3 regions of the Streptomyces sp. NPDC002054 genome follow, and region 1 is predicted to be linked to each of the others. Evidence: riboswitches for the same ligand, from Rfam matches in the RefSeq annotation. Region 1 holds a riboswitch; each other region holds the start of a gene.
The links. A riboswitch is a leader RNA that binds a small molecule or an ion and turns the genes downstream of it on or off. The one in region 1 is predicted to bind cobalamin.

Region 1 (3,931 bases):
CGGTCGCAGAAGGAGGCGGCCAGGTTGAGGTCGTGCAGCACCAGCAGACCGGTGGCGGGCAGGCCGCGCACCAGCGCGAGGACCTCCAACTGGTAGCGGATGTCCAGGTGGTTGGTCGGCTCGTCGAGGGCCAGCAGACCCGGGTCCTGGACCAGGGCCCGGGCGACCAGGGCGCGCTGCCGCTCCCCGCCCGAGAGCTCGTCGAAGGTCCGCTCGGCGAATGCCGGGATGCCCACCGTGCGCAGGGCCTCCTCGGTCCGGCGTACGTCCGCGGGGCCGTCCTGCTCCCAGAAGCGCTTGTGCGGGCTGCGGCCCATGGCGACCACCTCCCGGACCGTCAGCCCGAAGGTGCCGCTCGCGTCCTGCGGGACCACGGCCACCCTGCGGGCCCGTTCCCTGACGGTGAGGGAGGCGGCGTCCCGGCCGTCGAGCAGGATCCGGCCGGCGGTGGGCCGCAGCGTGCCGTACACGCAGCGCAGCAGGGTGGTCTTGCCGCTGCCGTTGGGGCCGGCCACGCCGACGGTCTCACCGGGGCGGGCGGTCAGGTCGATCCCGTGCAGCAGGGTGTGGCCGCCGGTCTCGTAGCGCAGTCCCTCGATGCGCAGTTCGGCGGGCGCGGGCGTCATCCGAGGACCCCTTCGGCGCGCGAGGACCGCCGCAGCATCCACAGGAAGAACGGTCCGCCGACCAGCGCGGTGACCACCCCGACCGGTATCTCCTCGGGTGCGGCGGCGGTACGGGCGACCAGGTCGGCCAGCACCAGGAACACCGCCCCGCCGAGCGCGGCCACCGGCAGCAGCGCCCGGTGCCCGGCGCCCACCGCCATCCGGGCGGCGTGCGGGATCATCAGCCCGACGAAGCCGATCGCCCCGCTGTAGGCCACGAGCACGCCGACGACCAGCGAGGCCAGGACGAACACCGCGGCGCGGAACCGTCCGGTGTCCAGGCCCAGGGTCTGCGCGCCCTCCTCGCCCGCGAGCAGCAGGTCGAGGGGCCGAGCCAGGGCGAGCAGCAGCCCGGTGCCCAGCAGCAGGGCGGCGGCGGGCAGGGCCAGTTCGTCCCAGCGGGCGCCGCCGAGGCCGCCGAGCGTCCAGAACAGCACCAGGCGGACCTGGTCGGCTTTGGCGGCGAGCACCAGGACCAGGCTGGTGAGGGCGGACAGGACGTACTGGACGGCCACCCCGGCCAGGATCAGCCGTCCGGTGGTCATGCTGCCGCCGCGCCGGGCCATCGCGTACACGGCGACGAGGGCGCCCAGTGATCCGGCGAAGGCGGCGGCGGGCAGGGTCACGGTGGTTGCCAGTCCGGCGCCGACCCCGAGGACCAGGACGCAGACGGCGCCCGCCGAGGCTCCGGAGGAGGCGCCGAGCAGGAACGGGTCGGCGAGCCGGTTGCGGACCAGGGCCTGGAGGACGGTTCCGGTCACGGCCAGCCCGGCGCCGACCACCGCGCCGAGCAGCACCCGTGGCATCCGGACGTCCCAGACGATGGCGGCGAAGGCGCCGGTGCGCTGCCCGCCGAGCACGATGTCGAGGACCTGTCCGGGCGGGATGCGGACCGGGCCGAGGGCGAGCCCGGCGACGGCGGAGCCGAGCAGTGCGGCGGTGAGCACCGCGAGGACGGCCGGGGTGCGACGGGTCACGCCGCGTCGGGGTGCAGCTGGCGGGCCAGGGACTCGACGGCGTCGTCGACGCGCACCCCGAGCACGGCCGAGGACAGCGGGAGGACCACGAACCGCTTGTTCTTGACGGCCGGGACCTGGGCGAGGGCCGGGTCGTTCAGCAGGCGCTGCTTCTTGGCCTCGACGGGGGTGCCGCCGTAGTCGTAGATGAGGATGACCTCGGGCTTGCGCTCGATGACCTGTTCCCAGGACACGTCGCCGAAGGTGTCCTTGAGGTCGGCGAAGACGTTGGTGCCGCCGGCCCGGGTGATGATCTCGTTGCCGATGCCGTTTCCGCCGGAGGTGGAGGCGGCGCTCTCTCCGCCGTCGTAGGCGAAGACGGCGGGCCGGTTCTTGCCGGCCAGTTTCTGCGCCACGGCGTCGATGCGCCGCTGCTGATCCTCGATCAGCCGGGCGCCGCGCTCGGGGACTCCGAAGGTGCGGGCGACTTCGGTGATCTCGGTCTTGAGCTGGTCGAGTCCGACCGGGCCGGTGGCGCAGTACTCCACGCTGAGGCGGGTGTTGATCCCGCTCTTCTGCAGGCCTGCCCGGTCGCGGCCGGCCGCCTTGTCGAAGGCGCTGGCGTAGCCGCCGTAGACGAAGTCGGGGTTGGCGGCGAGCAGTTGCTCCTTGGAGGGGTACTCCTTCGCCAGCACCTTGATCTTGTCGTAGGCGGGCCGGTAGACGGGGAGGATCGCGTCGTCGAGGTAGGCGGTGCCGACCATGCGGTCCTGGAGGCCGAGGGCGAGCAGGATCTCGGTGGTGTGCTGGGTGAGGGTGACCGCGCGCCGGGGCGGTTCCCGATAGGTGGTATCGACCCCGCAGTTGGTGGTGGTGTACGGGAATCCGGGCGCGGCGGCCGGCTCCCCAGCGGTGTCCTCCTTGGCACCGGCGCAGCCGGCCAGCGGTATGAGGAGGGCGAGTGCGGCGAGGGCGCGCAGGGCGGCGGCGCGCGGGTGGGTCAGGACCACGGGATGCCTCTCCGGGGGATCCTCGTCCCCTGGTCGAAGTGAAGAACGAAAAGAGGCGGCGCGTCAGTGTCTGACTTCCGGATCCCGCGGGGGACCAGGTCACAGTGGCGGGACCGCACCGGGTTCGCACCGGTTTCCTGATCTGCGCCGCCTGGGGTGACGCGGGCCAGTCTGCCAGACCGCAGCTGCGGCACCGGACTGCGGGCCCGACTTGCACTGCGTTCAAGTACTGGTCTATCGTTCCACTTGAACACAGTGCAAGTGGAACGACCGACCACGCACCGACAAGGGGACCCGCATGTCCGAGCACACGTTGTCCGCGTTATCCGCGCTGGTAGAGGCCAAGGCAGAGGAGTTCGCCATTCCCGGCATCTCCGTCGGGGTATGGGCGGACGGGCAGGAGGTGTTCGCGTCCCACGGCGTGACGAGCATCGACAACCCGCTGCCGGTCGACCGCAGGACGCTCTTCCAACTGGGGTCGGTGTCGAAGACCTTCACGGCGACCGCGCTGATGCGCCTGGTCGAGAGCGGCCGGGTCGAACTGGAGGCGCCGGTGCGCCGCTACGTTCCCGAGCTGGTGCTCTCGGACCCGCAGGCCGCGGACCGGATCACCGTGCTGAACCTGCTCAACCACACCGGCGGACTGGACTGGGGGGTCATCGCCGACACCGGGGACGGGGACGACGCCCTGGCCGCCTACATCGCGCTGATGGCCGAGGCGAAGATGGCCGCCCAGCCCGGCACCCGCGCCTCCTACAGCCAGTCCGGCTACAACCTGGCCGGGCGGGTCCTGGAGAAGGTCACCGGCCAGACCTACGAACAGGCCGTCGCCGAACTGGTCCTGGAGCCCCTCGGACTCTCCGACACCCTCTTCGCTCCCGCCGACGTCATGACCCGGCGGTTCGCCGTGGGCCACGACCAGGACGAGGACGGCACCCTGTCCATCGCCCGCCCCTGGCGGGTCCCGCGCGCACACAACCCCGGCGGGGGCATCGCCTCCTCGGCGGCGGACCTGCTGCGCTGGGCCCGGTTCCACCTCGGCGACGGCCGTGCGGAGGGCGGCGAGCCCGTCCTGGACGCCGGGCTGCTGCACCGGATGAAGGAGCAGACCGTCGCCCTGCGGAGCAGTAGCCAGGGTGACGCCCTCGGTATCTGCTGGTTCCTGCGCGATGTGGACGGGGTCCGCACGGTCGGCCACGGCGGGTCGGCGATCGGCCAGTTCTCCGAGTTCCTCATGGTGCCCGAACGGAACTTCGCCGTGGTCGCGATGTCCAACGCCGGCCCGAACGGCATCCCGTGC
Region 2 (3,931 bases), on a different contig from region 1:
CATGGCGGTGATCACGGCGTGCATCCTGGAGCCCGGGCTCTACTTCGCCATCAACTCCCCCGCCGGAGCCATCGGGACCACGGTGGAGTCGGCCTCCCAGGCGGTGACCAACTTCGGCTTTGCCATCTCCCCGGAGGCGCTGACCCAGGCCGCCAAGGATGTGGAGGAGGCCAGTCTGCTCTCCCGCACGGGTGGCGCGCCGACCTTCGCACTCGGAATGTCGGAGATCTTCTCCGCCGTGATCGGCGGCTCCTCGATGAAGGCGTTCTGGTACCACTTCGCGATCATGTTCGAGGCGCTGTTCATCCTGACCACGGTGGACGCGGGCACCCGGGTGGGCCGGTTCATGCTCCAGGACACCCTCGGCAATGTGCACAAGTCCTTCCGGGACATCAGCTGGAAGCCGGGCGTGTGGTTCGCGAGTGCCATCGTGGTCGGCGGCTGGGGCTACTTCCTCTGGGTCGGCGTCAAGGACCCGCTGGGCGGCATCAACCAGCTGTTCCCGCTGTTCGGCATCGCCAACCAGCTGCTGGCCGCGGTGGCCCTGGCGGTCTGCACCACCCTGCTGGTGAAGTCCGGGCGTCTGAAGTGGGCCTGGGTGACGGGCGTTCCGCTGGTGTGGGACGCGGCGGTGACCCTCACCGCGAGCTACCAGAAGATCTTCTCCGAGGACCCGAAGGTCGGCTTCTTCGCCCAGCGCGACAAGTACCAGGACGGCATCGAGGCGGGGAAGGTGCTGGCGCCCGCCAAGTCCATGGACGACATGCACACCGTGGTCACCAACTCCACCGTGGACGGGGTGCTGTGCGCGCTGTTCGCGCTGCTGATCCTGGTGGTGCTGGCGGACGCAACCCGCACCTGCTTCAAGGCCATCGCGCGGCCCGAGTCGGTGAAGCTGTCCGAGGTCCCGTGGACCGAGTCGAAGATCGTCGCCCCGGCCGGGATGTTCCCGACGGCCGAGGAGCGGGCGGAGCTCACGGACGCCGGCCTGGACTCGGGCGGCGGCAAGGTCAAGGAGCCGGTGGCGTGAGCTCCGCGCGGCGGCTGCTGGCCCGGGTCCGGTACTTCGTACGGGAGTTCTCGGGCGAGGCGGCGTACGACCGGTACGTCGCCCACGCCCGCAGCCACGACCCGGCGGCGGAGGTGATGACCCGCCGCGCCTTCGAGCGGGCCCGCACCGACGCCCGCGAGGCGGACCCGCGGAACGGCTTCCGCTGCTGCTGAGCCGTACCCGAAGGGCCCCGCCGACTCCTGCGGCGGGGCCCTTCGGCGCGCTCGGCGCACCCGGTCCTGCACACTGCGGAGAGCCCGGCCGCACACCCGCTGCGCACCTACGCACTGGAACTGAACGCGCCGCGACAGTAACCACGCCGACCGACACGGACACAACATGTGGGGGGTCACGCATCAACGGCCCCCCACATGTATGCTCATCCCTGCTGTCGCCGCAGGGGAATCCGGTGCGAATCCGGAACTGTCCCGCAACGGTATGAAGTGCACCTTTCTCCAGAAGGGACGCGCAAGTCCGAGCACCTGCCGACGGTGCGCCCAGACCGACCGGTCCGGGTGCCGATTCGTCCGGGCCTCGCGGTTGGGCCGGTGGACGCCATGCGGCGCTGTACACGTTCTCGTCACGCCCGCATGCGCTGCCTCACGCCCCGCCGCCGAAGGTGACCGGAGCCGAGTGAGGGAGAGCTCCCCCCGTGACCATCGCGCCTGCCGCACCGCGAGCCGAGTCCGACCTGCCCGAGACTTCGTCCGGGGGCCCTGGTGCCGCGCTGCTGCGGACCCTCACGGAACTCACGGCCGACCTGCCCGACACCGACCCCGGCCGGGTCGCCGCCGCCGCCCTGCGCGGCCGGAGCTCGGCCGCGGACGAGGCCGAGCTGCGCGGGCTGGCCACCGAGGCGGCTGCGGGGCTGATCTCCGAGGACCCGGCGTACTCCCGGCTCGCCGCCCGGCTGCTCACCCTGGCCATCGCCGAGGAGGCGGCCGGGCAGGGCGCGGCCTCCTTCGCCGAGTCCGTCGCCGTCGGCCACCGCGAGGGGCTCATCGCCGACCGCACCGCCGCGTTCGTCGAGACCCACGGCACCCGGCTCGACGCCCTGGTGGAGCACTCCCTCGCCGAGGGCGCCGACGACCGGTTCGGCTTCTTCGGCCTGCGCACCCTGCACAGCCGCTACCTGCTGCGCCACCCGATCACCCGTCAGGTGATCGAGACCCCGCAGTACTTCATGCTGCGCGTGGCCTGCGGTCTCGCCGAGAACGAGAGCATCGAGGCCCTGGAGGAGGTCGCCTCGCTCTACCGCCTGATGAGCCGGCTGGACTACCTGCCCTCCTCCCCCACCCTCTTCAACTCCGGCACCCGGCACCCGCAGATGTCCTCCTGCTACCTGCTGGACTCCCCGCTGGACGAGCTCGACTCGATCTACGACCGCTACCACCAGGTGGCCCGGCTCTCCAAGCACGCGGGCGGCATCGGCCTGTCGTACTCCCGGATCCGTGCCCGCGGTTCGCTGATCCGCGGCACCAACGGGCACTCCAACGGCATCGTGCCGTTCCTGAAGACCCTCGACGCCTCCGTCGCCGCCGTGAACCAGGGCGGCCGGCGCAAGGGTGCCGCCGCCGTCTACCTGGAGACCTGGCACGCGGACATCGAGGAGTTCCTGGAGCTCCGCGACAACACCGGCGAGGACCAGCGCCGTACGCACAACCTGAACCTGGCCCACTGGATCCCGGACGAGTTCATGCGCCGGGTCAACGCCGACGCCGACTGGTCGCTGTTCTCCCCGGCCGACGTGCCCGAGCTGGTGGACCTGTACGGCGCGGAGTTCGACGCCGCGTACACCAAGGCCGAGGCGGCGGGCCTGGCCAAGAAGACCATGCCGGCCCGCGAGCTGTACGGCCGCATGATGCGCACCCTGGCGCAGACCGGCCAGGGCTGGATGACCTTTAAGGACGCCTCCAACCGGACCGCGAACCAGACCGCGCTGCCCGGCACCGTGGTCCACTCCTCCAACCTGTGCACCGAGATCATCGAGGTCACCAACGACGACGAGACCGCCGTCTGCAACCTCGGCTCGGTCAACCTCGGCGCCTTCGTCGTGGGCGGGGCGATGGACTGGGAGCGGCTGGACGAGACCGTCCGGACCGCCGTGACCTTCCTCGACCGGGTCGTGGACATCAACTTCTACCCGACCGAGCAGGCCGGCCGCTCCAACGCCAAGTGGCGTCCGGTAGGCCTGGGCGCGATGGGCCTGCAGGACGTGTTCTTCAAGCTGCGGCTGCCCTTCGACTCCGCCGAGGCCCAGGCGCTCTCCACGCAGATCGCCGAGCGGATCATGCTGGCCGCGTACGAGGCCTCCGCCGACCTGGCCGAGCGCAACGGCCCGGTGCCGGCCTGGGCCCAGACCCGTACCGCCCAGGGCGTCCTGCACCCCGACCACTACGACGTGCAGCGCCACTGGCCGGAGCGCTGGGACGCGCTGCGCGCCCGGATCGCGAAGAGCGGCATGCGCAACTCGCTGCTGCTCGCCATCGCCCCGACGGCGACCATCGCCTCGATCGCCGGCGTGTACGAGTGCATCGAGCCGCAGGTCTCCAACCTGTTCAAGCGCGAAACCCTCAGCGGTGAGTTCCTCCAGGTCAACGCGTACCTGGTGGAGGAGCTGAAGCAGCTCGGCGTGTGGGACGCGCAGACCCGTGAGGCGCTGCGTGACGCCTCCGGCTCGGTGCAGGGCTTCGGCTGGATCCCCGCCGAGGTCCGCGAGCTGTACCGGACGGCCTGGGAGATCCCGCAGCGCGGTCTGATCGACATGGCGGCGGCCCGTACTCCGTACCTGGACCAGAGCCAGTCGCTGAACCTGTTCATGGAGACGCCCACCATCGGCAAGCTCAGCTCGATGTACGCGTACGCCTGGAAGCAGGGTCT
Region 3 (3,931 bases), on a different contig from region 1:
GGTCGCGGCCAGCCCGGCCACCGAACGCCAGGCCGCCGCCCGGCCGGTGTGCCCCAGCCGGGCCGCCTGCGCCCGCCGGACCTGGGCGAGCGAGTCCAGCAGCAGGAACCCGATCCGGTACATGACCAGCGCCACGTCCACCACTGGAGCCGGCACCCCGGCCCGCACCAGGCGGGGCAGGACGTCCGAGACCGGGGTGGTGAAGGCGAACAGCAGCACCCCGAGCGAGGCCGCCGAGGTCCGCAGCAGCAGGTCGGCCGCGTGCCGGGGGCCGTCCGGGGCCAGCGAGACCCAGCCGGCCGGGCCGCCCACCGCGAACAGCAGCGGGACGGCTCCGGTGACGCAGAAGCCCAGCGGGATCCGGAAGGCCCGCCACAGCTGCCGCCCGGCCACCCCGGCCGGGCCGAGCAGCACGGCGAGGGTGGCCGCGGCCACCAGCGGCCCGCCGGGCCAGGGCGGCAGACACACCGCGGCGGCCGTCAGCCCCAGGCCCAGCAGGGCCTTCTCCAGGGGATGACGGTGCCGCCAGCGGCTGGTGTGGGCCGCCGCGTCGATCGGCAGCACCGGGTCAGGACTTCGTCGACGCGGCGCCGGCCGGGGCGGGCTCATCGGCCGCAGCGGCGGCCACAGTGCCGGCCGCGCCCTGGCGGCGGCCCTTGCGCAGGCCGAAGTAGTACGCGAGCACGCCCGCGCCCAGAGCCGCCTGGAGGGCGAACAGCGCCGACTCCACCTCGCCCGACGGGGGTTCGTACAGCGGGGAGAACCACGGCTCGTAATCCGGCTTCAGCTCGGTGATCGCCGCCTCCGCCTGCGCATCCGCGCCCGCGAACGGCTCCTCCTTGCCGTCGCCCAGCCCCAGCGCGAGCGGGAGCACGGCCAGGGCCGCCACCACCAGCAGCAGCAGAGTGTTGATCTTCGCGTTCTTCGACATCAGACCGACGCCTCCTGCTCCTGCTTCTGCTGCTGCTTGTCCTGCGTACCCGTCAGCTTGGCGACACCCAGCCGGATCAGGTCCGACTTGCTCGACTGCATCAGCAGACGCATCACCAGCACCGTCAGCAGGCCCTCGCTGACCGCCAGCGGAATCTGGGTGACCGCGAAGATCCCGCCGAACTTGGCGAGCGCGCCCGCGAAGCCGGTGCCCGGGTCCGGGAAGGCCAGCGCCAGCTGGACGCTGGTGACGCAGTAGGTGACCAGGTCGGCGAAGAAGGCGCCGAAGAACACGGACACCATCAGCGGAGCGTCGAACCGCTTCAGCAGCCGGTAGATCCCGTAGCCAGCCCAGGGGCCCGCGATGGCCATCGAGAAGACGTTGGCGCCCAGGGTGGTCAGGCCGCCGTGGGCCAGCAGCAGCGCCTGGAAGAGCAGGGTGATGGTGCCGAGCACCGCCATGATGGGCGGCCGGAACAGGATGGCGCCCAGCCCGGTACCGGTGGGATGGGAACAACTGCCCGTCACCGAAGGGATTTTCAGGGCGGACAGGACGAAAGTGAACGCTCCGGACGCGCCGAGGAGCAGGGTGCTCTCCGGGTTCGTCTTGACCTCACGGGTCAGCGCGCGGACTCCGTGGACGACAAAGGGAGCGGACGCGGCGCCCCAGGCGACCGCGTGCAAGGGGGGCAGAAAGCCCTCGGCTATATGCATGAGTGGGGAGACCTCTCCAGCACCTCGTGGATGGACAACGCACCTCGGCCGGTCTCCTGGCTCACGGGTGCTGATGCCTTGGCTCCGCCTTCCCGGGGCAACGCGGACTCCCCGCGTCAGCCCAGTGGCTTCCCGCAGGATTGGAGCCGGACTTCCCGATCACAGTGGCGAGGGCCGCACCGGTTTTCCACCGGTTTCCCGAACACCAAGGCCCGCTGACCCTAGTCGGCGCGGTGACCTGCCACAACCCGCCCCCGGCCGGGCGCCCGCCCGGGGCGGTTTGCCGGTCGGCTGCGCGGGCAGGGTCGACGCGTCGAAACCCCCTGACCGGGAGCAGCCCATGGCAGCGAAGATCCTCATCGTCACCGGCGACGCGGCGGAGTCGCTCGAAGTCCTCTACCCCTACCAGCGCCTGCGCGAGGAGGGGTACGAGGTCCACATCGCGGCACCCTCCGTCAAGCGGCTCCGCTTCGTCGTCCACGACTTCGAGGACGGCTTCGACACGTACACCGAGAAGCCCGGCTACACCTGGCCCGCCGACCTGGCCTTCGCCGATGTCGACCCCGGGCAGTACGCGGCCCTGGTGGTCCCCGGCGGCCGGGCCCCCGAATACCTGCGCAACAACCCCGAGGTCCGGCGCATCCTCGCCGCGTTCACCGGGGCCGACAAGCCGGTCGCGCAGATCTGCCACGGCCCGCTGATCACCGCCGCGGCGGGCGGGCTGGACGGGCGCAGGGTCACCGCCTATCCGGCGCTGGAGCCCGATATGCGGACCGCCGGCGCCGCCTTCGAGGACTCCGAGGCCGTGGTCGACGGCACCCTGGTCTCGGCCCGCGCCTGGCCGGACCACCCGGCCTGGATGCGCGAATTCCTCACCGTACTGCGCTCCAAGGCGCCGGTCACCTAGGCATCGAGACGCCCGCCGGGGCGGTCAGTGACCGCTGCCGGTGGCCCTGAATCCGCGCGGCACCATCCACAGGACGAGCACGGTCACGACGGCCACGATGCCGGCGGACACATAGGCGGTGGTGGTGAGCGCGCCGTCGAAGGCGGACCGGGCGGCGGCGAACAGCCGTTCGCCGTCCGGGCCCGCCAGCGTCTCGGCCGCTTCCTTCGCGCCGCCGATCGACTCGTGGGCGAGGGTGGGGGCGGTGTCCGGCATACGGGCGGCATAGAGGGCGCCGTGGACCGAGCCGAGCAGCGCCACTCCGAGGCCCACCCCGAGTTCGTAGGCGGTTTCCGAGACCGCCCCGGCCTGACCGGCCCGGGCGGCCGGCACCGCAGACACCAGAGTGGCAGCGGCGGCGGTGATGGCCAGTCCGTCACCGATGCCGAGCAGGGCCAGGAAGACGGCGACGTAGGCGTACGGGGTCGGTTGGGGGGCCACGGCCAGCAGGAGGAATCCCGCCAGCAGTCCCACCAGGCCCGTGCACAGCACCGCGCGGACGCCGATACGGTGCATCAGCCGCGGGGCGAGCAGGGCGCCGACCAGCATGGCCAGGGCCACCGGCAGTGTGCGCAGACCCGCCTGGAACGGCGAGTAGCCGTGCACGTACTGGAACCAGAGGGAGAGCAGGAACAGGCCGGCGCCGGCCGCGAGCATCGCCATGAGGGTGGTGAGGGCCGCCGCGGTGAACGGCCGGCTCAGGAAGAGCCGTACGTCGAGCAGCGGGTCCGGCAGCTTCAGCTGGCGGCGGGCGAACGCGACGAGCACCAGCAGTCCGATGCTCAGGACGACCAGGTCGGTGAGGGTGGGGCTGCCCTTGGCCACGTGCTTGATGCCCCAGGCGAGGGCGACGATGCCGACGACGGAGAGCACGGCACTGGGCCAGTCCAGGGCGTGGGTGCCGGCCGCCTTGTACTCGGGCAGCAGCCGGATGCCGGCCACCACGGTCACCACGACGACGGGGACGTTGACCCAGAAGGCCGCCGACCAGCCGAACTGTTCGACGAGCGCCCCGCCGACCAGCGGGCCGATGGCGGCACCCGCACCCGCGACCGCGGCCCAGATGCCGATGGCGACGGTCCGCTCGCGCGGGTCGGTGAAGATGTTCCGGATCAGCGACAGGGTCGAGGGCATCACCATCGCGCCGCCGATGCCGAGCAGGACCCGGCCGGCGATCAGCACGGCCGGGCTGGTGGCGGTCGCGGCGACCACGGAGGCCACGCCGAACAGCACGAAGCCGATCAGGAAGAGCCGCTTGCGTCCGTACCGGTCGCCGATCGCGCCGGTGGTCACGAGCAGGCCGCCGAGGACCAGACCGTAGATGTCGATGATCCACAGCTG

Region 2: linked by a shared signal. The riboswitch ahead of ABT123_RS29355 (ribonucleoside-diphosphate reductase subunit alpha) and the one ahead of ABT123_RS31430 (ABC transporter substrate-binding protein) in region 1 are both predicted to bind cobalamin.
Region 3: linked by a shared signal. The riboswitch ahead of ABT123_RS07055 (energy-coupling factor ABC transporter permease) and the one ahead of ABT123_RS31430 (ABC transporter substrate-binding protein) in region 1 are both predicted to bind cobalamin.

The regions. Positions count from the first base shown of each region.
Region 1 is NZ_JBEOXT010000043.1:10,254-14,184, forward strand. Features, by position in the region: gene ABT123_RS31420 (ABC transporter ATP-binding protein) at 1-626, opposite strand, end outside; gene ABT123_RS31425 (FecCD family ABC transporter permease) at 623-1,642, opposite strand; gene ABT123_RS31430 (ABC transporter substrate-binding protein) at 1,639-2,625, opposite strand; cobalamin riboswitch at 2,676-2,812, opposite strand; gene ABT123_RS31435 (serine hydrolase domain-containing protein) at 2,930-3,931, shown strand, end outside.
Region 2 is NZ_JBEOXT010000037.1:41,188-45,118, forward strand. Features, by position in the region: gene ABT123_RS29345 (carbon starvation CstA family protein) at 1-1,030, shown strand, start outside; gene ABT123_RS29350 (YbdD/YjiX family protein) at 1,027-1,224, shown strand; cobalamin riboswitch at 1,427-1,555, shown strand; gene ABT123_RS29355 (ribonucleoside-diphosphate reductase subunit alpha) at 1,704-3,931, shown strand, end outside.
Region 3 is NZ_JBEOXT010000006.1:15,695-19,625, reverse strand. Features, by position in the region: gene cbiQ (cobalt ECF transporter T component CbiQ) at 1-564, opposite strand, end outside; gene ABT123_RS07060 (energy-coupling factor ABC transporter substrate-binding protein) at 569-931, opposite strand; gene ABT123_RS07055 (energy-coupling factor ABC transporter permease) at 931-1,644, opposite strand; cobalamin riboswitch at 1,674-1,869, opposite strand; gene ABT123_RS07050 (DJ-1/PfpI family protein) at 1,985-2,551, shown strand; gene ABT123_RS07045 (MFS transporter) at 2,576-3,931, opposite strand, start outside.